DNA from 3 places in the Colwellia sp. MB3u-55 genome. Region 3 is predicted to be linked to each of the others. Evidence: predicted binding sites of a transcription regulator. Region 3 holds the regulator's gene; each other region holds the start of a gene.
What was found. Region 3 encodes MetJ, which represses methionine synthesis genes. Its sites were predicted from a motif close to TAGACGTCTAGACGTCTA; they were not measured.
Positions count from the first base shown of each region.

Region 1 (8,665 bases), on a different contig from region 3:
GCTTATTTTGTTTTACGTTAAATCAATACAGACAACACTAGGATGGTTTTTTGATTTTAAATCGTGAAAATTATGTTCTATTAAGTACTAAAACAATCACTTATGTGGTTTTTTTAGTGCTTAGTTTGTCTGTGGTAAGTTGTTCTTCTAACCATAAACCCGCCCCCGTTGTTGATGTTCAAGGCTCAGTTCCATTAAGTAAGCGTGTTAAAAATAGCTTAAAGGGTCGCGAGTACATCGTTAAAAAAGGTGAAACTCTATACTCTATTGCTTGGCGAGCTAATGTTGATATTAGTAGCTTAGCCACTTTTAATAATCTGGTATCTCCTTACAAAATATTCCCCGGACAAAAATTATTTTTAGTTAAAAATTCGAGCCAAGCCACTAGTAATATAGCGCGCAATGAAAAGCAGAAAAGTAACATACCAACAAGGGTAAAAAAACCTGTTGCATCAAATAAAAAGCAGGCGTATGGTAAAAATGTAAGAGGGCAAAAAGTAAACAATAAAACCTCTACAAATGGCACAATTTTTTCTCAAAAAATAAGAAGTTGGTTGTGGCCTGCTCAAGGAAAAGTTACAGAAGGTTTTTCTACAGCAAAACAAGGTAATAAAGGAATAAACATCGCAGGTATACGTGGTGACTCGATTAAATCGACAGCTGATGGTGTGGTAGTTTATGCCGGAGATGCTTTACGAGGATACGGTCAGCTAATTATTGTTAAACATAATGATGATTACCTTAGTGCTTATGCTCATAACGATAGTATCTTAGTGAAAGAAAAACAGTCGGTAAAAGCGGGTCAGGTTATAGCGAAAATGGGTGATACAGACGCTGAAAGAGTCATGCTTCATTTTGAAGTTCGCTTTCGCGGTAAATCAGTAAATCCTATGAAGTACCTGTCTAAATAACGACAAATAATAATAATAATAAATTGGAGTTAGTGTGCATATTTAATCATTGATAGTTGGCTTTGCTAAATATCGGGAGATACATCATGGGTATAGAAAAAGAATTGGTAAGTACTAGTGTAGATAACAAAGAATCAACTAGAGCATCATCTAAAGATAGAGAAGATGTGCCATCGAATTTAGACGCCACCCAATTGTATTTAAGCGAAATTGGATTTTCTCCATTACTTAGCGCAGAAGAAGAAGTGTACTTTTCTCGCCTTGCCCTTAAAGGTGATGAACCCTCAAGAAAACGTATGATCGAAAGTAATCTGCGTTTAGTTGTTAAAATTTCCCGTCGTTATAATAATCGTGGTTTACCCCTACTTGACCTTATTGAAGAAGGTAACTTAGGTTTAATCCGCGCGGTAGAAAAATTTGATCCCGAACGTGGATTTCGTTTTTCAACTTATGCAACATGGTGGATACGTCAAACAATTGAACGTGCCATTATGAATCAAACACGTACTATTCGTCTCCCTATCCATGTCGTTAAAGAACTCAATATTTATTTACGCACTTCGCGTGAATTAGTGCAAAGGCTTGATCACGAACCTACTGCAGAAGATATTGCTGAAGCGCTTGATGTGCCAGTCGCTAATGTCACTAAAATGTTGCGTCTAAATGAACGTATGACCTCAGTCGATTCACCCTTCGGTGGTGAAAACGATAAAGTATTACTTGATGTGATCCCTGATGATAAAAGTGGTGGTCCAGAAGGTAGCTTGCAAACATCCGATATTAAAAATAATATTATCCACTGGTTAAACGAACTTAACTCTAAGCAACGTGAAGTACTTGCCCGTCGTTTTGGTTTATTAGGATATGAAGCGGCAACATTAGAAGATGTTGGTGTAGAAATTGGTTTAACACGTGAACGTGTTCGTCAAATTCAAGTTGAAGCGCTTAAGCGTTTACGCGATATTTTAAGTCAACAAGACTTATCGATTGAAGCTTTGTTTCAAGCGTAGATATTTTAGCTTCGATAAAAAAACCAGCAATTGCTGGTTTTTTTTACTTATTATTAAGAGCTAAATTTTGCTTTTAAACTCAAATAATAAATCCAATGCTTGTTTGGGGGTTAAATCGTTTACATCAATTGATGACAATGATTCGAGTACGGGGTGAGAGTTATCAATAAATGAAAGTTGCTCGAAGGGTTGTTGTTCAACATTGATAACAGAAGGAGCTTGTTGTCTTTCCAGTTCAGCCAAGCGTTGTTTAGCCCGTTGAATAACGGTCTTGGGCACACCAGCAAGTTGTGCAACCTGTAAGCCAAAGCTCTTACTTGCAGCGCCTTCTTGAACGGTATGCATAAAGACGATGGTATCACCATGTTCAACCGCATCTAAATGAACATTAACCAAGCTTGGTATCTGATCGGCTAACAGAGTTAGCTCAAAATAATGGCTAGCGAATAAAGTAAAGGCTTTAGTTTTAATCGCCAGCATTTCAGCGCACGCCCAAGCAAGAGATAAACCGTCATAAGTACTGGTTCCTCTGCCTATTTCATCAAGTAACACTAAACTTTTTTCTGTTGCATTATGGAGAATGTTTGCGGTTTCTGTCATTTCAACCATAAAGGTTGAACGACCACTCGCTAGGTCGTCAGAAGCACCAATACGGGTGAATATTCGATCAACCATACTAATATTTGCCGCATCAGCAGGGACATAACAACCAATATGAGCCAATAAAACAATGAGCGCTGTTTGGCGCATATAGGTAGATTTACCGCCCATATTAGGACCCGTAATGATCAACATCTTACGTTCATTATTTAATGTGACTGGGTTAGCGATAAAGGGCTCACTAGTCATTAACTCAACGACAGGATGACGACCGGCTTTGATCTCAATACCGTCATTTTGGCTTAGACTTGGTTTAACATAATTTAGGCTTTCTGCACGTTCTGCAAAGGTATTTAAAACGTCTAGTTCTGCGACAGCTTGAGCAAGTAATTGCAGTTTTTCTAAATCAGGTAATACTAAATCGAACAATTCATCATATAAACGTTTTTCTAAGGCGAGAAACTTACTCTGTGCACTGAGTACTTTTTCTTCGTGTTGCTTTAGTTCATTGGTAATAAAACGTTCGTTATTTTTTAAGGTTTGTCGGCGAATATAATCATCAGGTACATCGTTCGCGGCAGTACGACTCATTTCAATAAAGAAGCCATGAACCCTGTTATAACCTACTTTTAAGGAACTAATACCCGTACGTTCTTTTTCACGTGCTTCGAGTTGGGCAAGAAATTCAGTTGCGCCATCACTTAAGTCACGTAACACATCAAGTTCTTCATGATAGCCTTTGGCAATAACGCCACCATCACGGATAAGAACGGGTGGGTTTTCAACTAAAGCATGCTGCAATAAGTCGTGTAAGTTGGGTATTGGAAAGCTTTTTGATGCTAATTCAGTGATATGTGCTTGCTGACAAGTTTGTAAATGTTGCTGAAGTTCAGGCAATTGACTTAAAGCATTACGTAAGCGAGCAAAATCTCTTGGACGTGCAGAGCGTAAGGCAATGCGAGAAACAATACGCTCAATATCACCAAAAGATTTAAGTTGGCTAAATAATTCAGTCGTTAAATCTTGTGACAACAGTTCACTAATTGCATTTTGACGTGCAGTTAATATGTTTAAATCACGTAAAGGAAAATGTAACCAACGTTTTAGTAATCTAGAACCCATTGGTGTCGCTGACTTGTCTAATACCGATGCTAGAGTATTTTCAAAGCCACCTTGTAAGTTTTGCGTGAGTTCTAAATTACGACGAGTTGCCGCATCTAAAATTACACCAGAAGCAGAAGACTCACAAATAATGGCTCGAATGTGAGGAAGCGCACTGCGTTGACATTCCTTTACATATTGAAATAAACAACCAGCGGCCATTAAGCCTAATAATTTATCACCAACACCAAAACCAGAAAGTTCTTTAGTGCCAAATTGTGTATTGAGTAAATTAGTAGCTGTGTCTAAATCAAACTCCCATTCAGGTCTTCTTCTTAACCCTTGATAGCCTTTTAGTAACTCTGGCGCTGAGAACGATTCACTGTATAGTAATTCAGCAGGAGATAAACGCTGTAGTTCAGCTTGTAACTGTTCAATGGTATTTGGCTCAGTCAGTACAAAGCGGCCACTGGTCATATCAAGATAAGACAGCCCAAAGCGTTGCGATGACTTATTATTACCTTCACTTACCGCAACAATTAGGTTGTCATGCTTATCAAGTAATAATGCTTCATCACTCACCGTACCTGGAGTAATAACCCTAACAACTTTACGTTCAACAGGGCCTTTGCTGGTTGCTGGGTCACCAATTTGTTCACAAATGGCAACAGATTCACCCAGTTGTACTAATTTTGCTAGATAATTCTCCACCGCATGATAGGGAACGCCCGCCATAGGTATTGCATTGCCACCTGTCTTGCCGCGAGCGGTTAATGAAATATCGAGCAAATCAGATGCTTTTTTTGCATCATCAAAAAATAATTCGTAAAAGTCACCCATGCGATAAAAAATTAAAATATGAGGGAACTCAGCTTTAATGGTTAAGTACTGGCGCATCATAGGGGTGTGTGAGGATAAGTCTAAGTTTGCTGTCGTCATTTCTATGCGGTAACTCATAAGTTCAATGAAAGAGTAAGGTCGTAATTATGTCATAACTGGTAAATTTAGACTCTATTTATTTAACTAAAATTTTTACTGAATACTATAAGGTTTATGTAATGATTTTATACTAACAATATAAATAGTAACTTTTTGGTGGGCAATGGTTGAAAGTTATCGTTGTTGATTATTTTATTATTTATCAATTGCTTAAAAGTCACCTTTTTTATTTTTTGATAATAAAATGAAAATAGTTGTAAAAAAGCTTGATACTGTATGATCATACAGTATACTTGCCTCATCAAACGAAATCTTAGCAACATCGGCGGAATAAATATGAAAGATGATAAAGAAAAAGCATTAGCAGCAGCATTAAGTCAAATCGAAAGACAATTTGGTAAAGGCTCAATTATGAAGCTTGGTGATAACAACACCATGGATGTTGAAACCATTTCTACAGGTTCATTAGCGCTTGATGTTGCATTAGGTGCTGGTGGCTTGCCACTTGGGCGTGTTGTTGAAATTTATGGTCCTGAATCAAGTGGTAAAACAACGTTAACGCTTGAAGTTATTGCTGAAGCTCAGCGTAATGGTAAAGTTTGTGCATTCGTTGATGCCGAGCATGCATTAGACCCAATTTATGCTGAAAAGCTAGGTGTTAATATTAATGAGTTACTTGTTTCTCAGCCTGATACTGGTGAGCAAGCGTTAGAGATTTGTGACATGCTAACGCGTTCAGGTGCTATTGACGTTATTGTTGTCGATTCTGTTGCTGCCCTTACACCCAAAGCTGAAATTGAAGGCGATATGGGCGACTCGCACATGGGTTTACAAGCTCGTATGCTCTCACAAGCAATGCGTAAGTTAACGGGTAATCTGAAAAAATCAAATACCATGATTATTTTTATTAACCAAATTCGTATGAAAATTGGTGTGATGTTTGGTTCCCCTGAAACCACAACGGGTGGTAATGCACTTAAATTTTATGCTTCTGTTCGTTTAGATATTCGACGTATTGGTGCTGTAAAAGCAGGCGACGAAATTATTGGTAACGAAACCCGCGTAAAAGTAGTTAAAAACAAAATAGCGCCTCCCTTTAAACAAGCTGAATTTCAGATTTTATATGGCCAAGGTATTAATAGCTTAGGTGAATTAATTGATTTAGGTGTTTTGCATAACATGGTTGAAAAAGCTGGTTCTTGGTATAGCTACAATGGCGATCGCATTGGTCAAGGTAAAGCAAATGCAGCTAAATCTTTAGCAGAAAAACCTGCAATGGCAAAAGAGCTTGATAAGCGTTTACGCGACTTACTGTTAATTAAAAGTGTAAGAGCAAGTGAGAAACCACCTAAAGAAGATAAAGAAGAAGAAGCTGTAGAATAAACATTAAAAGTTTAAACTATTATTAAGCCACTGTATTTACAGTGGCTTTTTTATATTTAATTAATGATTTTTTTCTCTTGTTTCATTTTTATTTAATAGGCTGATAGCCTATTTACTGATCGAATACCTCCCCATTTTTCTACGCAACACTCTATTAGGCTAGTTACACCAATATTTACTCGCTAAGGCTATAGATGACAAATAATATTAACGTAAAAAACATTATAGACGTCTATACGTTTAGATGTTGACATAGCTAAAAATACACGTACCATCAAATGATAATATTTATTTATTTGTTATCATCCGTAGTGCTCGAGTTAGTCGAAACCTTTATGTTAATTGATAGCCAGAATATAAGTTAATAGATGAAAGTAGAGAACGAAGTGTTCATGCTTATTTGACATTATTTGATTAGGTAAACGCTATGCCCATTAAAATCCCAGATTTATTACCTGCTTTATCTATTTTAGGTGAAGAAAATATCTTTGTAATGTCTGAGCGTAGAGCGGCAAGTCAAGAAATTCGACCAATGAAAGTCGCTATTCTCAATCTAATGCCTAATAAAATTGAAACAGAAGTTCAAATATTACGGGTATTGTCTAATACACCCTTACAAATAAATGTCGATTTTGTGCGTATTCACGCCAATGAATCCAAACATACGCCAAAAGAGCACTTAGATAATTTTTACCGCCTCTTTGATGACATTAAAAATACTCAATACGATGGCTTAATTATAACCGGTGCGCCATTGGCGTTAATGGAATATGAGAAAGTAACTTTTTGGGATAAAATTTGTGAAATATTTGATTGGGCTGAAGAAAATGTTACCTCAACAATGTTTTCTTGTTGGGCGGCTCATGCCGCTCTATATCATCACTATGGATTGCGACGACATTTAAGAAAAGAAAAATTATCCGGTGTTTTTCAGCATAGCCCCATCGACCAAAAAGAACAGCTTACCCGCGGCTTTGAAGAATTTTTTAATGTCCCACACTCAAGATTTGGATATATTGATAAGTCTGATTACCTCTCAATTCCTGAATTAAAGATTATTGCTGAATCTCCACAAGCAGGCGTTTATGTCGTCGCGAGCAAAAATAAACAGCAGGTCTATTTAACCGGCCATCCAGAATATGACTCAACCACATTAGATGAAGAGTTTCAACGTGACCTTAAGGCTGATGTTGATGCAGTTATGCCCAACAATTATTACATTGATGGTGACATAACAAAAGTGCCACACAGTTCATGGCGTAGTCATGCCAGTTTATTATTTACTAATTGGTTAAACTATTATGTCTATCAGATCACACCGTACAAGCTAGACGCAACAAATATTAAAGCAATACATCCAGATGCAGAAATATAAACAGTGTCGGATATATGTAGCCATCAAATTAAGTTTGAAAGTAAAAGTAGAGAAATCGTATGAAAAAATCAGCATCATTTAGTCGTCTTGAGCAAGAAATACAAAAAAGAATTCTTATTTTAGACGGTGCTATGGGAACAATGATCCAAGCCTATAAATTTGAAGAGCAAGATTATCGTGGTGAACAATTTGCGGATTGGCATCTTGATGTCAAAGGCAATAATGATATGTTAGTGCTTACACAACCCGAGGTAATTAAAGCTATTCACTATGAATACCTTGAAGCGGGTGCTGATATTCTTGAAACGAATACTTTTAACGCCACCACGATTGCGATGGCAGATTACGATATGCAGTCGTACAGTGCGGCAATAAATTTAGCTGCGGCACAAATAGCCCGTGCAGCAGCGGATGAATTTACCGCTAAAAATCCTGATAAGCCTAGGTTTGTTGCCGGTGTTTTAGGGCCAACCAACAGAACATGTTCTATTTCACCCGATGTTAACGATCCGGCTTATCGTAATGTGACTTTTGATCAGTTAAAAGATGCCTATATAGAATCAACTAAAGCACTGATTGAAGGTGGCTCAGATATTATTCTTATCGAGACTATTTTTGATACCTTAAATGCTAAAGCCGCTGTTTTTGCGGTAGAAACTGTTTTTGATGAATTACAGTTACGTTTACCAGTAATGGTGTCTGGTACTATTACTGATGCATCAGGTAGAACATTATCTGGGCAAACAACTGAAGCTTTTTATAATTCATTACGCCACGCAAAACCTATTTCATTTGGTTTGAACTGTGCATTAGGTCCGGTTGAACTAAGACAATATGTGGCAGAATTGAGTCGAATATCAGACTTTGCTGTTTCAGCTCATCCTAATGCAGGCTTGCCTAATGCCTTTGGTGAATACGATTTCAGCGTCGAAGATATGAATGTTCATGTCAACGAGTGGGCTGAGTCGGGATTCCTTAACATTATTGGTGGTTGTTGTGGTACAACGCCGGCGCATATAAAAGGTATGGCCGATGCGGTTGCCAATGTAACACCTAGGGAAATTAGCGCCAGGAAAATTGCTTGTCGTCTGTCCGGGCTTGAAGCGTTAACCCTAGATGAAACTTCATTGTTTGTTAACGTTGGTGAACGAACCAATGTTACTGGCTCTGCTGTATTTAAGCGCTTAATTACCGAAGAAAATTACGAACAAGCGGTCGCAGTTGCTCTGCAACAAGTCGCCAATGGCGCGCAAATTATAGATATAAATATGGATGAAGGCATGCTTGATTCAAAAGCGGCGATGATCCGTTATTTGAATTTAATTGCTGGTGAGCCAGATATCGCG
Region 1 is NZ_JACGUS010000122.1:32,790-41,454, reverse strand. It holds gene H4J66_RS16375 (YqaA family protein) at 1-21, shown strand, start outside; gene H4J66_RS16370 (peptidoglycan DD-metalloendopeptidase family protein) at 51-911, shown strand; gene rpoS (RNA polymerase sigma factor RpoS) at 998-1,921, shown strand; gene mutS (DNA mismatch repair protein MutS) at 1,982-4,561, opposite strand; gene recA (recombinase RecA) at 4,898-5,944, shown strand; gene metA (homoserine O-succinyltransferase) at 6,372-7,319, shown strand; gene metH (methionine synthase) at 7,379-8,665, shown strand, end outside.
Region 1: metA (homoserine O-succinyltransferase) is a predicted target of MetJ. The motif match lies at 6,170-6,187, and genes of this name have one in related genera.

Region 2 (8,665 bases), on a different contig from region 3:
GCAATAGCGATATCAGCGAGTTTAGTCCTTATGGAAACCTTAGCTGACTTTGCCACGGTAAATTATTTTGCGGTAAATACACTGACTACAGCTATATATGATACTTGGCTGGGCTATGGTGACTTAGCAACAGCAAATGCTTTGGCCAGTATATTAATGCTGATAATTTTGTTTGTAGTTGTTGGTGAACAACGTGCGAGAGCCGGTCAAAATCATCAATCAAATAGGCCTAATCAGCATATTGAAATTATTACATTGTCATTATTTCAACAACTACTCATTAGCAGTTTTTGTTGGATATTGGTTTTAGCGGGTTTTCTTTTACCTTTCGCTTTACTTGTTATTATGGCAGTTGAATACAGCAGTATGGCTCAGCTAGCAAATTTAGTTTCACCAAGCCTTAACAGTATTGAAGTGTCATTTTATGCCGCAACTATTGCCACTTTCTTTGCATTGTTATGTAGTTTATATCGTCGATTGAGCTTTGATAAATGGCGAATACTTCCTTCAAGTTTATCAGGAATAGGTTATGCCGTTCCTGGAACAGTTTTAGCAATGGCACTATTGGCTAGTTTTGGACCCCTTGATCATTTTATTAATGATATAGCAAGGTATCTTCAGCTTAAAGAACCCGGTTTAGTCTTGTCCGGCACTATTTTTGCTGTCGTATTTGCCTTTGTGGTTCGTTTTTCAGCGATTGCCAATGGAACAATATCAAGTGGTATCAAACAGATACCTAATTCTGTTGATCTTGCTCCTGCAAGTTTGGGTGTGGGTTTAGGACAAATGTTAAAAAAGGTACATCTGCCAATACTGAGACCTTCTATTTTTGTAGCATGGTTACTCGTATTTGTTGAATCAATGAAAGAACTATCCGCCGTATTGTTACTAAGGCCCTTTAATTTTGATACATTGAGTATACAAATTTATCAATTAATATCAGACGAAATGCTTGAGCAAGGAGCCTTGAGTGCTATTTTAATTGTTTTTTTAGGCCTATTACCTATTATTTGGCTCAACAGAAGTAAGGATTTATAGTAAATGGTCGAAAATGAATTATTAAGCGTTAAGCAACTTTCGGTTAAATTACATAATAAAGTCATTTTGTTAGATACCCACTTAACACTAAACTTTGGTGATATTCTTGGATTAGTAGGACCAAGTGGTTGTGGAAAAACCACATTGCTTAATACTATAGCGGGCTTTAATTCACCCAGTACGGGTGAGTTAAACATAAAACGTAATAATTCAAGTAGTACTCATTTAATCGTTGAAGAAGATGTTCTCACTATAACGCCATTTAAGCATGTAGTTCCTGAACATCGTAATATCGGTATGATCTTTCAAGATTATGCATTGTTCCCTCATTTATCAGTTGAAAAAAACATCTGCTTTGGAATTAGTAAACTGCCCAAAAGTGAACAAAAAATTCGAATGACTGATTTGCTCAACTTACTTAAGTTAACAGGTTTAGAAGCAAGATTTCCACATCAGTTGTCCGGTGGACAACAACAAAGAGTTGCTATTGCTAGAGCATTAGCACCTCAGCCTACCTTATTATTACTTGATGAGCCTTTTTCAAATATTGATGCACGTTTACGCAATGAATTGATGTTAGAAATGCGCCAAATTTTAAAGCTGTTAAAAATGAGTGCTATATTTGTGACTCATAACAAAGACGAAGTCTTTACTTTTGCAGATAAAATTGCAGTAATGCATCAGGGAAGTATCCTTCAAATAGGTAGACCTGCCGATGTTTGTCACTCACCAAACAGCTGGCAAGTTGCTGATTTTTTGCAATTAGGTAGCTGGATACCTGTAAAGGCGATCAATGGCCAATTTCAATCAGCTGTTGGAGAATTACCATCAACTGAAGATCTTTTTTTAAAAGAAAATATGGTCACCTACAAAGGGTGTCCTCAACAACTACAATTGTTATTGAAGTCACAAGCTATTGTGTATTGTGAAGGCGGGTTTGAGAAAAACAATGTCAAAGTTGATAATATCTCTATCACTGAACATGGATTTCACTATTTACTGAGTAGTATTGATAGAGACCTATCTTTATCATTTGAACAGTTGAGCTTTTATAGCAATTTTTTATTCACGTTGGGGCAAAAAATAGCGATAAAAATCAAGAGCCATAACTATCAAGTTTTTAATAGTTATGATGATATTTTAGGGTAACTATAAGCGGGGTTTCTATCAAAACAACGTCAATCTTAAGGTTGTTTTGCAACCATAAAGTGTAAAAATTCTTTTAACTCACACTTAAGTTTATTTTAAAGTGATGATAAGAAACAGTGGATATCGTTAGGATCGCTATTTCAATAAAAATTAGAAATTAAAATCACGCAAAGATTATTTATTTGGCAATTAGACGTTATCAGCTAACCACCAATATTTGCACTAATTCTCTTGCATGAAAAGAGGTTAGCGGTATTGTTTACTCGCCCCCATAACCTGACATTTTGTTGATTTCTAAAAACGTTCTCACATTTATTTTTCTCTAACTCCATCATCAAAATTTAGCCGCTTTTAAACGGGTAGTCTTCGATATATATAACAAAAAAACACAGCAGTGATGGGGGGCATGATGCCCCCAAAACCTCCAAAGTCATCTAATAAAAAAACCACCTAATATTGGGACTATAGCGAAGCCTAAAGAATAAAATAATGCTACACCAAGGTATGTTACACTTAAATGTGCTGGAGCTAAACGGTCAATATGAACAATCATGGTAGGGAGAAAATATCACTTCGGCTAACGTCATCACGAAGACTATACCAATCCATCCCCAGAAAAAATCAATTAGGTTTACTGCAAACCAAAGTTACGAAACGACAAACAACAGTAAACCAATTTGAATACAACTATCTAACGCCATCGTTTTCAACAAAACAAACTCAGAGCAAATAATTAACAGTCAATTGGCAACAATCATTGATGAAATAAGCAAAATAAGATCAGGCACTTCAGCCCAAGTTAAATATTGAATTAACGACAAGTCCATTTGTGCGTAAATAAACAGACGCAGAGTATTAGCGACAATGAGACATTGTGGTAACTTATCTTACTTTAAAAGGCTAACGGTAGTTTATTGATTACTTTACTGACATTATTATTTGTTTGTTTGGATTTTTAAATATCATAGGAAGAACAAAAACTTAATTTGCTCTATACTAAGTTTATTAATCCTTGTTAAATGAGTTAGATAATTGATAAATAGAAAGTATCTCTGGATTATTATATTTTGGCTAGGTAATACCGCATCAAGTATTGCCGAACAGCTTGTTGTCACTGAAATATTACCACCCTACCAGTTCTACCAAGAAAGTAGTGTGTTAAGTGGCTTTTCAGTTGAAGTTATGAAAGAAATATTCAAAATTACCGGTGATAATATTGATTTGCAAATATTGCCTTGGGCACGCGCTTACAGAACAGCCTTGAACCAACCTAATACACTTATTTTTTCACTCTCTCGTACCTTATCTCGGGAAAACTTATTCATTTGGGGGGGGAAATTAACAAAAGAAGATATTTACGCTTGGGGCTTAAAAGAAAACTTTAAAACATCAATAACTGATATTCAGCAACTAAAAAAATACAAAATAGCCGTAGCGAATTCATCAAGTACTGCACAATATTTTCAGCAGCATGAATACCCCTATCTTTATATACTTGGTTCACCAGAGCAAAGCTTACAAATGCTATATCTCAATAGGGTTGACATTATTACGGGTACAAAGAACACCTTAAAAGTACGAGCAAATAAATTAAACTTAGATATCAGTAACCTAAAAGTAATTATGCCTATATCAGTCATTAACCATGATTTATATTTTGCTTTTAGTCTTAACAGTGATGAAAAGGTTGTCAGTAAATATATAGATGCTTATCATCAAATTAAAAGCAGTGGCATTTTAGATAAGCTAAAAAGTAAATGGCATGTGCTTTAAATTTAATTTATTCAATAAATTCAATAAATAACACTCAGATCACTTTACTTCTTTGACTAAAATCAATATAACAAATATAAATTTAATCCCTTACTCATTAATGACAGATATAATGATTAAAAATCAGCTAGTCGCCCAAAAAACAGTAGTCCCTTTAAAGTTAGCTCCAGCAAATTCTCAAGCGATCGGTGTTTTCGACTCTGGTATTGGTGGTTTATCGATTGCGAAATGTATTCATAAAAACTTACCACATGAAAATATTATTTATGTTGCAGATAGCCAATTTGCTCCTTATGGCGATAAATCGTCAGTAAACATTATTGAACGGGTAAATAAAATCACAGACTGGTTGATTAACCAGCAGGTAAAAGCAATTGTTGTTGCCTGTAATACTGCAACCGTTAGCGCGATTGATCAGCTACGTTTACGTGTTTCAATTCCAATCATAGGGGTTGAGCCCGCAATTAAACCTGCCGCAATTCATAGTAAAACCAAAAAAATAGCTTTATTGGTAACAGAAGCAACCGCTATAAATACGCGTTTTTTATCATTAGTAAATAAGCATAGAAATGGTACTGAAATTTATATCCAACCTTGTCCCGGCTTAGTAGAACTTATTGAGCAAGGCCTTTATGAAAGTGAACAGTGCCGTAAAATACTAAATGTCTTCTTGTTGCCACTTGTGCAAAGTAATATTGATACCCTCGTATTAGGGTGTACTCATTACCCTTTTGTTCGCCAACTTATACAAGATATTGTCGGTGATAAAATTACCATTATGGAAACTGCTCTACCGGTAACTGAGCAGCTTGCCAGACAACTTGAAATTAAGGGATTACTGGCAAGTCATGAACATATTTCCCAACAACATTTTTTTAGCTCAAAGATATCACCGGAACAAGCCCAGTTAATGTCAGTACTCTTTGATGAAAATGTCTCACTACAACGACTCCCTGCTCTTTAAATGAGCAATTCACAATTATTTTTAGCCGTTTAGCCTTCTAGGCGTAAAAAAACTAGAAAATAGTTAATCTTGCAGTTAGAATAACTTCAATATAAAAATATCTTAAACTATTAAATTTCCCTGAGGTTTTATGTCTACTCAATTTTTCACTTCTGAATCAGTTTCTGAAGGTCATCCAGATAAAATCGCCGATCAAATTTCTGATGCGGTACTTGATGCTATTATCGCTAAAGATAAGAATGCCCGTGTCGCTTGTGAAACGATGGTGAAAACTGGTGTAGCTATTATTTCAGGTGAAGTTTCTACCACTGCATGGGTTGATTTAGAAACGATTACCCGTAATGTAATCAGTAATATTGGCTATACTTCGTCTGACGTCGGTTTTGATGGTGAAACCTGTGGCATTATGAATTTAATTGGCCAGCAATCACCTGAGATTGCCCAAGGTGTTGACCGAGCAAACCCAGAAGATCAAGGTGCTGGTGACCAGGGATTAATGTTTGGTTATGCGACCAATGAAACTGAAACGTTAATGCCTGCACCAATATTTTATTCTCATCGATTAGTAGAGCGTCAAGCTGAAGTGCGTAAATCAGGGGTCTTACCTTGGTTACGTCCTGATGCTAAATCTCAAGTCACTTTTATTTATGAAGATAATAAACCAGTAGCGATTGACGCGGTTGTTTTATCAACTCAACATAACCCAGAAATTTCTCAAGAAGATTTGCACGAAGCTGTAATGGAAAATATCATCAAAGCTGTGTTACCTGCTGAGTTATTAACTAAAGATACTAAATACTTTATTAATCCTACAGGTCGTTTTGTTATTGGTGGTCCCGTTGGTGACTGTGGTTTAACAGGTCGTAAAATTATTGTCGATACCTATGGCGGCATGGCTCGTCATGGTGGTGGTGCCTTCTCAGGTAAAGATCCATCAAAAGTTGACCGCAGTGCCGCTTATGCAGGGCGCTATGTTGCAAAAAATATTGTTGCTGCTGGCCTAGCTGACCGTTGTGAAATTCAAATCTCTTATGCCATTGGTATTGCTGAGCCAACATCTATTTCAATTGAAACCTTTGGTACCGGTAAAGTATCAGAAGCAACGTTGATTGAGTTAGTTAGAGAGTATTTTGATTTACGACCTTACGGCATTACTAAAATGCTTGATTTATTACACCCTATGTACCAAATGACAGCCGCTTACGGACATTTTGGTCGTAAACCTGTTGAAGTAACAGTAGGTGATGATACTTTTACCGCCTTTACTTGGGAAAGAACAGATAAAGCCGACACGCTTCGTAAAGCCGCTGGGTTTTAATTTTTAACGTTTCAACATAATCGTTACTCCTGAACATAAAAAAGCGACTTAAAGAGTCGCTTTTTTATTGTAAAATATGAGTTAAATTTATGGCTATTCAGTCGACTGCGCTTTTTTACCAGCTACTTTTTCTTTTCGTCGCTGCTCAATGACACTTTGAACATGGCCACCAATGTGTTTTTCACCACGTTGGCTTGCTAAATTAATTTGGCGTTCGCGCTCAGCAAAGCCACTACGTTGCTCATCAGTATATTTATCATAACAACGATGACAACTAACGCCTTTTACATAATGCTCACTTTGCTTTTCTTGTTCGGTTATCGGATAACGACAAGCAAAACATTGATCATACTGACCTTGCTCTAAACCGTGTTTTACTGCAACTCGACTATCAAAAACAAAACACTCGCCTTGCCACATCGATTCATCTTGATCAACTTCTTCTAAATATTTAAGTACGCCACCTTCAAGGTGATATACCTCTTCAAAGCCTTGCTCTTTCAAATATGCAGTTGATTTTTCACAGCGGATGCCACCAGTACAAAACATTGCTACTTTTTTGTGTTTATTTTTATCTAAATTTTTAGCAACATATTCTGGAAATTCACGAAAAGTTTCAGTCTTCGGGTTTACTGCGTTTTCAAAAGTACCAATCTCAACTTCATAATCATTGCGGGTATCAACAAGTAATACTTCAGGATTAGCAATAAGTGCATTCCACTCTTTAGGTTTCACATAAGTCCCCACCGTTAATAATGGATTAATACCTTCAACACCCATAGTTACGATTTCTTTTTTCAACTTAACTTTACTACGCTGAAAAGGGTTTTCATCTGCATAAGAGTATTTGTTAGACACTTGACCTAAACGCTCATCACTTGCTAAAAAAGTTAATACTGCATCAATACCAGCTTGTGTGCCTGCTACGGTACCATTAATGCCTTCGTTGGCAAGTAATAATGTACCTTTGACATTATTATCTAACATGACTGATAAAAGAGGAGATTTAAGTTGTTCGAAGTTTTCTAAGCGGACAAATTTATAAAGTGCACACACGGTGATGTTTTGCATAATAATACCCATTGAGCCAGCCAAATCGTAAATCTGGAGCTGTAGATTGAAATAAAGCCAACACTGATATAATCAGCATTGGCGAAAGACGCGCATTCTATCAAAAGACTTTATTTAGATAAAGTACCTATCCCATTGATCAATTAAATTAGAATTGAATTTTTACACCAATAGAAGGAAATGGTTCCATTCCTTCTTCTCCTTCTATTTTAAAATCAGTTAAAGTTTCAGTACCATCAGGTGCATAATAATAACCAGAAATATTCTTACTCCCCGTTGCGTTTAATAAAGCAAATGTCCATTCAGCTTTATTTCCCCATATGGTTGTCTTGTAATTCGCCTGTATATCAAGACGACTATATGTAGGGAGTTTTTCAGAGTTCAAATCCCCATAAGTAGGAAGGTAATAATCTTGATGATCGGGGTTATTATATAAACCTACAATTGGCGTATATTTTGCGCCACTTCTGATGCTCAGTTTTACGCCGAAATCCCATTTTTCATTAAATTTATAGTTGGCCACCATGTTAGCGAGTAACGGCGTGTCTAAATAATACTCAGTCGTTACATTGGTGAAATCATCAGTTCGGGCACTCTTCGACCAACTCAATGACGCCCAACCATACCAACCGTCACCCTCTTCCCTTCTAATTACCCACTCTAAACCTCTAGCAGCTCCAGATAAGTCATTACTATAATGTAAGTGAGCATTAACATCGTCTTCATCAAGTGACCGCGCTAAATCGCCTAAATTTTTATAATATAAATCAATAGTGCTTTCCCATAAATCATTTATTTGATAACTGAATTTTAGAGCATAGTGTGTTGCTTTTGGTGATTTAAGTTGCGGGTTTCCTACGCTTTTTAATACAGTTTCAAGGTCAGGAAATTGATTATATGTACCTGTTTTCGCCTTTATGGTTAAATCATTGTTTACATACCAGTTAAGCGAAATTCGCGGATGAAAAAATTTCTGTTCCGTAAAATCATTGTACTCAGCTCGTAAGCCCATTTCTAAAGACCAGTTTTCATCGAACGACCAAATATCATTAAAATAAACGGCACTGTTATTATTGGTTAAACTGTCATTGTCTTGAATACGATCTCCTTTTTTACTTTCACAATCGGGATCATGATCAGTACAATAATAAGGAATAGCATCAAAGCTATAAGTACTTTCATTATTGCTTAAATCAATACCTGTAATCAATTTATGCGCTTCAAACCAGTCTATTTGATAGACAAACCGGGAATTATAAGATTCATTTTCAAGGTTAATAAATTGTCCTGCGCCATATGATTCTTCTGATTTTTCTATAGAATGACCTACGGTTAAATGCATTAATCGACCA
Region 2 is NZ_JACGUS010000123.1:48,940-57,604, reverse strand. It holds gene H4J66_RS19545 (iron ABC transporter permease) at 1-1,038, shown strand, start outside; gene H4J66_RS19540 (ABC transporter ATP-binding protein) at 1,042-2,187, shown strand; gene H4J66_RS19535 (ABC transporter substrate-binding protein) at 3,220-3,960, shown strand; gene murI (glutamate racemase) at 4,073-4,924, shown strand; gene metK (methionine adenosyltransferase) at 5,055-6,242, shown strand; gene H4J66_RS19520 (rhodanese-related sulfurtransferase) at 6,336-7,313, opposite strand; gene H4J66_RS19515 (TonB-dependent receptor) at 7,462-8,665, opposite strand, start outside.
Region 2: metK (methionine adenosyltransferase) is a predicted target of MetJ. The motif match lies at 4,947-4,964, and genes of this name have one in related genera.

Region 3 (8,665 bases):
GGTGACCGACAATTCCTGTTTAGCAATTTGACCAAATTTTCCTATCTCTGTACCAGAAATTTCAGGATCAAAGCTACTTGCTACATGAAGGTGTGTGCTGTGGTTAGTAAGCGGCTGTAAGGTTTTTGCATGCAAAACCGGGTTACCTAAGCGCCCCAATTCTTTCGCGACACCATTAGGTAAGCGATGTAATTTACGGGCAAGTGGCACAATACGAGGATCGGCACTATATATGCCATCAACATCAGTCCATAGGGTAACATTCAGCGCGCCCGACAGTGATGCAATAATTGTTGCTGAATAGTCACTACCATTTCGGCCTAAGGTACAGGTTTCACCTTGAGAATTTTTAGTGATATAGCCAGTAATAACCGCCAACTTTCCTTTTTGTAACTTCTGCTGAAAATTTTGACTACTTTGCTGATTGTCGACTGCACAGTCTTTATCATTATTGATAACCAGAAAGTCACGCGCATCAATAGCATAACTTGGACAAACTTTTTCACTTAACACCGCCGATAATAAACGCGCCGACCACAGTTCTCCAAATGCCAGCATATCAGCATGGTGCTGGCTTGGCTGGTCAGATAACCAAGCCGTTAACTGTGTTATATCATCAGACAAAACCTTGATAAGGTCTGCTGCACTGCTAGGGTTCAATAACTCACCAATTAATGTGCTTTGTGATTTCTCTAGTGTTTCAATAGCCAAAAACAGCTCGTCACTTTTTTCAAGTGCGAGTTTATAAATATTGAATAAGTCATCCGTCGTGTTTCCATTTGCCGAAACAACAACTAAATCATTTAGTTGACAGTTTTGACGAATAATATCAACCACACGTTCAATACATTGGGTAGTTGCTAAGCTGCTGCCACCAAATTTATGTACATGAATAGCATGCTTCGCCAGTTGATTTTTCCCTGATGATAATTGTTCTACTGTATTTGACTGTGTCATTTTCACTCGTTAATTTTTCTACTAAAAATAGTCTATAACTTTAAATTTGGCTTGCCGATAAAGCTTGTTCTAAGTCATTAATAATATCACTAACATCTTCAATACCGACAGAAATTCGGATTAAAGATTGAGTGATACCTGCTGCAATTTGTGCTTCAATTTCCATACCTGCATGGGTCATCGTTGATGGATGACTGATTAAACTTTCAACGCCACCTAATGACTGTGCCAAGGTAAAGAGTGATAAGTTGTCAAACAGTACTTTAACCGCTTCAACACCGCCTTTTATTTCGAAACTCATCATAGCGCCAAAATCTTTTTGCTGACGCTTAGCAATTTCGTGTCCCGGGTGATTTTTTAAACCAGGAAAGTATACCGCGTTAATTGCTCGATGATTTTCTAAGTATTTTGCAACAGCATTAGCATTTTCTTGATGCTGTTTCATACGCAGCGGTAAGGTTTTTAAGCCACGTAATGCCAGATAACTGTCGAAAGGTGAACCCGTAATACCAATACAATTTGCCCACCACGCTAGCTCTTCACCCAGTTCTTTTTCTTTTGTTACTAACACTCCACCCACAACATCACTATGACCATTAATATATTTAGTTGTCGAGTGAAAAACAATATCAGCACCTAATAATAGCGGTTGCTGTAACAAGGGAGAAAGAAACGTATTATCTACTGCCACTAAAGCACCAACAGCATGACTGGCTTGAGTAACCTTTTTTATATCAACCAACCGTAATAATGGATTACTGGGTGACTCAATCAAAACTAATCTTGGCTTTTGTTCAAGCGCTTGCGCTAAAGCTAGATCATCGTTTTGATCAACAACAAGCACATTAAATAAGCCACGTTTTGCTAGGTGGGTAAACAAGCGATAACTTCCACCATAGCAATCATGTGGAATAACAACCGTATCTTTTGTTGTCAGTAACTGACAGATTAAGTGCACCGCTGACATTCCTGTGCTAGTAACAATGCCAACAGCACCCTGCTCTAAATCAGCGATAGCTTGTGCAAACGTGCTTCGAGTTGGGTTGCCTGTTCGGGAATAATCAAATTGGCGCTTATTGTTGAAGCCTTTTAAAGCATAAGTACTCGATAAATGAATGGCAGGAACAACCGCACCGTGATGTTCATCACTATTAATGCCGGCTCTAACAGCTAATGTTGCTGGTTTTTTGCTTGTCATTTTTTGCTCCAATCGGGCAGTAAAATCAAATAGATGTTTGGACGTCTATAACTCTAAACACTTTACTTTTGTCGGTCAAGAACTTTAGACTTCTAAACTTCTACACATTCGTTATTGACTCAACGCCAACAACCAGTAAAATCTAACTTATAAAAAGTAATTTAGCTAAACAAAGGTAATTAAATGGCAAAGTGGAATGGCGATTATATAAAACCATACGCCGAACATGGTAAAAAAAGTGAGCAAGTTAAGAAAATTACGGTCTCAATCCCGTTGCGGGTACTGAAAGTGTTAACGGATGAACGTACTCGTCGGCAAGTTAACAACTTACGCCATGCAACTAACAGCGAATTGTTATGTGAAGCTTTTCTGCATGCTTTTACCGGACAGCCTCTTCCTGATGATGGCGATTTAACAAAAGACAATACAGAGATGTTACCTAAAAGTGTGCGCGAAGCGTTAATAGCAAAAGGTATTACCGACTTCAGTCAATTTGAAATTGAAGACGAGTAGCTAAGGGTTTTAATGCACTTACTCAAAAAGACGCTCCGGCGTCTTTTTTTATGCCCGTACGATAAGCATCTACAATCGCCAGTACCCAGCAAGTTAATAGCATATAAGTTAATGTACTCACTAGGATAGGGTCAACAATAATGGGATTTCTTGCCATCTCAGCGATCAGTGCTTGGCTATTTAGCGCAACTTCACCTGATTTAACTTTATTGATAAGTGGCTGATATTGCCTCATCACTTCTTCAATATACAAATATGCCGTCACAGAAAAACTTAAAATAAATAACGTAGCCCGTCGATAAGCGTGACAAATTAGTTGGCCAATACCCGGGTAAACAAGTGCTGAGAGTAAAGCGGCTTTCGTTGGAGTTTTCATTGTTATTCGTTCTACTCAATATTGTCACGCTTTGAAATCGGTGACATTGCCTTAAGAGGTGCAAGTATTAATGATTTGTCAGGAACATAGATGACGTACAAGAGTAATAATGCAGCTAATACATCGATGCCTTGGAGTCACCATGACCAATTACCCTTAATAACCTACTCTTTACCATCTCGGTAACTGCTGCTGCGTTACCCTACTTTCTACTCCCTACTTCCTGCGTAGATACAGTCACTGGACCATAACATACTATTTGTCATAAATATAAAAAGGAGAGTCGAGCTCTCCTTTTACAGCGTTGTTAATAAATACTACTGATTATGCCATATAGTTTTCAGGTAATTCTAGGGCTGCCACTCCAGATTCAACCGCCGCTTTAGCAACGGCAAGCGCTACTCGACCACACAAACGAGGATCCATTGGCTTAGGAATAATATACTCCTTACCAAAGGTCAAACTTTTCTCACCACTAGCATCTAACACTTCTTGTGAAACCGGTTCCTTTGCTAATTCACGAATAGCATGAACAGCAGCAATTTTCATCTCATCGTTAATCGTTCTAGCGCGAACATCTAAAGCGCCACGAAAAATAAAAGGAAAACATAACACATTATTGACTTGGTTAGGGTAATCAGAGCGACCGGTAGCAATAATAAGATCATCACGAACAGCAAGTGCTAATGAAGGTTTTATTTCAGGGTCTGGGTTTGAACAAGCAAAGATAATTGGATTTGGCGCCATTAATTTTACATGCTCAACAGAAAGCAAATTGGGTCCAGAAACACCGACAAATACATCTGCACCATCGATAACATCTTCAAGGGTACGTTTATCCGTATTATTAGCAAACATCCGCTTATATTCGTTAAGATCATCACGTCGGGTATGAATCACACCTTTAGTATCAAGCATGTAGATTTTTTCGCGCTGAGCGCCACATTTGATTAATAGTTCCATACAAGCAATTGCTGCTGCGCCTGCGCCAAGACAAATAATGTTGGCATCTTTAATACTTTTACCTTGGATTTCCAAGGCATTGATCATCCCAGCAGCAGTAACAATAGCGGTACCATGTTGATCATCATGGAATACCGGTATTTTACAACGTTCAATAAGTGCCTTTTCAATAGCAAAACACTCTGGTGCTTTAATATCTTCTAAGTTAATACCACCAAAACTGTCAGCGATATTGGCGACCGTATTTATAAAGTCTTCAACTGTCTTATGTTTAACTTCGATATCAAATGAATTAATACCGGCAAATCGCTTAAATAATAATGCTTTGCCTTCCATTACCGGCTTAGCAGCCATACCACCTAGATTACCTAACCCTAAAATAGCGGTACCATTGGTAATAACAGCGACGGTATTGCCTTTGCCCGTATATTTGTAAACATCATCGGGATTTGCCGCAATTGCGCGAACGGGTTCAGCAACACCTGGGCTATAGGCGAGTGCTAAATCACGGCTAGTTTCAGCGGCCGTGGTTAATTCAACACTTATTTTTCCAGGTGTTGGGAATTGATGGTAATCAAGTGCTTGTTGGCGAAAGTCAGTCATGATTGATCCTATGCGTTAGGTGAATTTATTGTCTTATATATGCCATTTTTCACGTTTTTTTTTGTTTATATACAGCATAGTTATATAGACTCGTTGTCAATCAAGATACACCTTTGTCTGTGATCTTTAAATAGTAACGGGTATATACTATGGTAATCTTACATTTTGTTCCAACGTTATTCTTATATAAAAAAGTGCTAGAAGCTATAACAAACATACCCTTAGCCCTTTTGTATTGCACATCATAAAACTAAATATTCGCTATACAGCTTAATCTATTCACCCTATTTTATGACCATTTTTATAAACTTCTTTGACTTAAAAAATTTAGCCGTCGATTTTTCTTTTTTTCAACACACAACAACGAATTTATCGGTGAAGTTATCCAATTAATAATTAATCTTCATCAACGTTGTCACTATCGCTTATAACCTTGATTAATTGCTTTTGCATTTATATTCAATAATGGCCATTGAAATAATTTATTTTAGGTAAAAAAAAACCACCTCAGTGGTGGTTTTATTCGTCTTATTTTAGAAAAAATTATTCGCTCTAATTACTCAGCAAACGGGTTTACTAAAATAATGGTTTCATTACGATCTGGACCTGTTGAAATAATATCAACCGGGACCCCTGTTAATTCTTCAATGCGCTTAATGTAAGCGATCGCATTAGCAGGTAAAGCGTCACGAGAAGTTGCGCCAACAGTAACTTCAGACCAACCTGGCATTTCTTCATAAACAGGTGTAATTCTGTCATAACCTTCAGCAGCTGTAGGCGGTACAGTAATAATATCGCCTGCTTCAGTAAGGTAACCTGTACATATTTTAAGGGTTTTTAAACCGTCTAAAACATCAAGTTTGGTTAAACAAAATCCTGTTACGCTGTTAACTTGAATGGCACGGTGCATAGCAACCGCGTCAAACCAACCACATCGACGTTCACGTCCCGTAGTCGCGCCAAATTCATGGCCTACAGTACCTAAATGTTCACCGACTTCGTCATCTAATTCTGTAGGGAAAGGACCAGAGCCAACACGTGTCGTGTATGCTTTAGTAATACCTAAAATATAATCTAAATGGCGAGGTCCAAAACCACAACCGGTAGCAACGCCACCTGCAGTAGTGTTTGAAGAAGTTACATAAGGATAAGTACCGTGATCAATATCAAGTAAAGTCCCTTGAGCACCTTCAAACATAATTGAGTCGCCGTTTTTACGGGCTTGATCAAGAATTTCAGCTACATCGGCAACCATTTTAAGAATAACGTCACGAACTGATAAAGCATCAGCAAGCACAGTGTCATAACAAACTGGCGCAACTTTGTAGTAATGCTCTAAAGAGAAATTATGGTAATCAACAATTTCTTTTAATTTAATCGCAAATGACTCAGCACAAACTAAATCGCCAACACGTAAACCACGGCGAGCAACTTTGTCTTCATAAGCTGGACCAATACCACGTCCTGTCGTACCAATAGGCTTATTACCACGAGCGATTTCTCGCGCAGCATCTAGAGCATTATGATAAGGAAGAATTAACGGACAAGCGTCACTAATAAGTAAACGTTCACGTACAGGAACGCCTTTGGCTTCTAACATTGCGATTTCTGTCATCAAGGCTTTCGGGCATAAAACTACGCCGTTGCCGATTAAACATTTCACATTGTCACGTAATACGCCCGATGGAATTAAATGAAGTACGGTTTTTTCACCGTCTATTACCAAAGTATGACCTGCATTATGGCCTCCTTGATAACGTACGACGTACTTAGCTTTATCTGTGAGTAAATCAACAATCTTACCCTTACCTTCGTCACCCCATTGGGTGCCTAGAACTACGACGTTTTTGCCCATGTTTTCAATTTCGATAAAAAATTAGGCGGGGATTTTATCAAAAATCAAATAGTAGTCCAAGTAATAAATGATGATTTTTAATGCAATTTAAAAATATTCAATTAACTAAAGGGGTTATGAAAAACTTTTATGGCATTTTTTAGTCTAATAACTCAGTAACCATAAAATAAATGTGCCTACGACGAGTAAGCTAATGCCAATATTACGAATAGATAAGCTTGATTGTTGTGCTAACTTTTCCATAGTGTCGCGCCACTTATTTGGAAAAAGTGCAGGAATAAGCCCCTCAATAATCAGTACCAAAGCAAATGCCGTTAATAGTGTCTCTAGCATGTTATTACTCCTCAATCACTTCTATAGGTAACTAGCAGATACGAAAAAGCCATAACGAGTCATAGCTTTTTTATCAAAAAAATTGTCGCGCCACTTATTTGGGAAAAGTGCAGAAATGAGTCCATCAGTAATCAGTACCAAAGCAAATGCCGTTAATAGTGTCTCTACCATGTTATTACTCCGCAATCACTTCTATAGGTAACTAGCAGATACAAAAAAATTGTCGCACCACTTATTTGGAAAAAGTGCAGGAATGAGTACATCAGTAATCAGTACCAAAGCAAATACCGTTAATAGTGTCTCTACCATGTTATTACTCCTCAATCACTTCTATAGGTAAATAGCAGATACGAAAAAGCCATGACAAGTCATGGCTTTTTTATCAAAAAAGTAGACTACTTTTTAATTGTAGCGCCTTCTTTTAAGTAGTTAAAGAAATCACTATCGGGTTTAACCACCAAGATATCACTTTTACTACTAAAACTTTTTTCATATGCTTCAAGGCTACGGTAAAAACTGAAAAACTCTGGATCTTGTCCATATGAATCAGCATAAACTTTAGCCGCTAACGCATCGCCTTCACCACGCATTTCTTGTGCTTCTTTTTGTGCTGTCGCTAACATAACGGTTACTTTAGAATCTATCGTAGCACGGATAATTTCCGCTTGCTCTTGACCTTTAGAACGATGCTCTTTTGCTACAGCTGTTCGCTCTGCTCGCATACGGTCATAGATAGAAGCACTGACTTCAGCGGGTAAGTTAATCGCTTTAATACGTACATCAATAACTTCAATACCTAAGTCTTCACGACTACTTGAGGCACTTGCTAACGCTTTAGCCATAATACCGTCACGGTCACCTGAAACAATTTCTTTAATGGTGCGCGTACCAAACTCAGTACGTAAACCATTATTTACTTTTTGTTTCAATAACGCACGAGCATTTTCTACTGAACCAGAAGTACGTAAGTAGAACGTTGAAAAGTCAACAATACGCCACTTAACAAATGAGTCGACCATTAAATCTTTTTTCTCAGATGTTACAAAGCGATCAGCCGCTTCATCAAGCGTTTGAATACGAGCATCAAGTCTGCGAACGTTGTTAATAAAGGGTATTTTAAAGTGTAAACCCGGTTCATAAACAATCATTTCACCTGAATCAGCATCACGTTTAATTTTTGTAAACTGAAAAACGATACCACGTTGTCCTTCAAAAACAATGAAAACAGAAGAGACGGTTAATACTGAGAATAATACAATTAGGGCAATAATAAAGTTTTTCATTGCTTAATTTCTCCCTTCGTTAAATCTGTCTGCACGACCTGATAAATCAGGCGCAGTACTTTGAGTATTAATCGATTGGGTCGCTCGCGTTTGACTCTCAGGTAAAGTACGTTGACCAGAAGACTGATTTTGCATCATTTTATCTAATGGTAAATACATCATGTTATTGCCACCTTCAACATCAACCATAACCTTACTGGTATTAGCATAAACATTTTCCATTGTTGATAAATACATACGCTGGCGAGTAACTTCTGGAGCAGCAAGGTATTCTGGAAGTAATTTATTGAATTTAGCAACTTCACCTTCGGCATCTAATACCGTTTGTTGTTTATAAGCGATGGCCTCTTGTTCCATACGTTTTACTCGGCCACGTGCTCTTGGTTCAATACCACGGGCATAGGCTTCGGCTTCACGTAAAAAACGAACTTCATCTTCTTGTGCTGAAATAGCATCGTCAAAAGCATCTTTGACTTCTTCAGGAGGACGAGCATCTTTAAAGTTGACATCGACAACAATTAAACCAAGATTATACGGGGCAATAATGTCATCTAATTCTTTCCAGACATCTTGACGCACTTTTT
Region 3 is NZ_JACGUS010000114.1:45,790-54,454, forward strand. It holds gene metL (bifunctional aspartate kinase/homoserine dehydrogenase II) at 1-957, opposite strand, end outside; gene metB (cystathionine gamma-synthase) at 998-2,155, opposite strand; gene metJ (met regulon transcriptional regulator MetJ) at 2,339-2,668, shown strand; gene H4J66_RS10280 (hypothetical protein) at 2,691-3,044, opposite strand; gene H4J66_RS10285 (malic enzyme-like NAD(P)-binding protein) at 3,369-4,610, opposite strand; gene H4J66_RS10290 (adenylosuccinate synthase) at 5,167-6,465, opposite strand; gene H4J66_RS10295 (DUF2065 domain-containing protein) at 6,610-6,798, opposite strand; gene H4J66_RS10300 (DUF2065 family protein) at 6,820-6,969, opposite strand; gene hflC (protease modulator HflC) at 7,194-8,081, opposite strand; gene hflK (FtsH protease activity modulator HflK) at 8,085-8,665, opposite strand, start outside.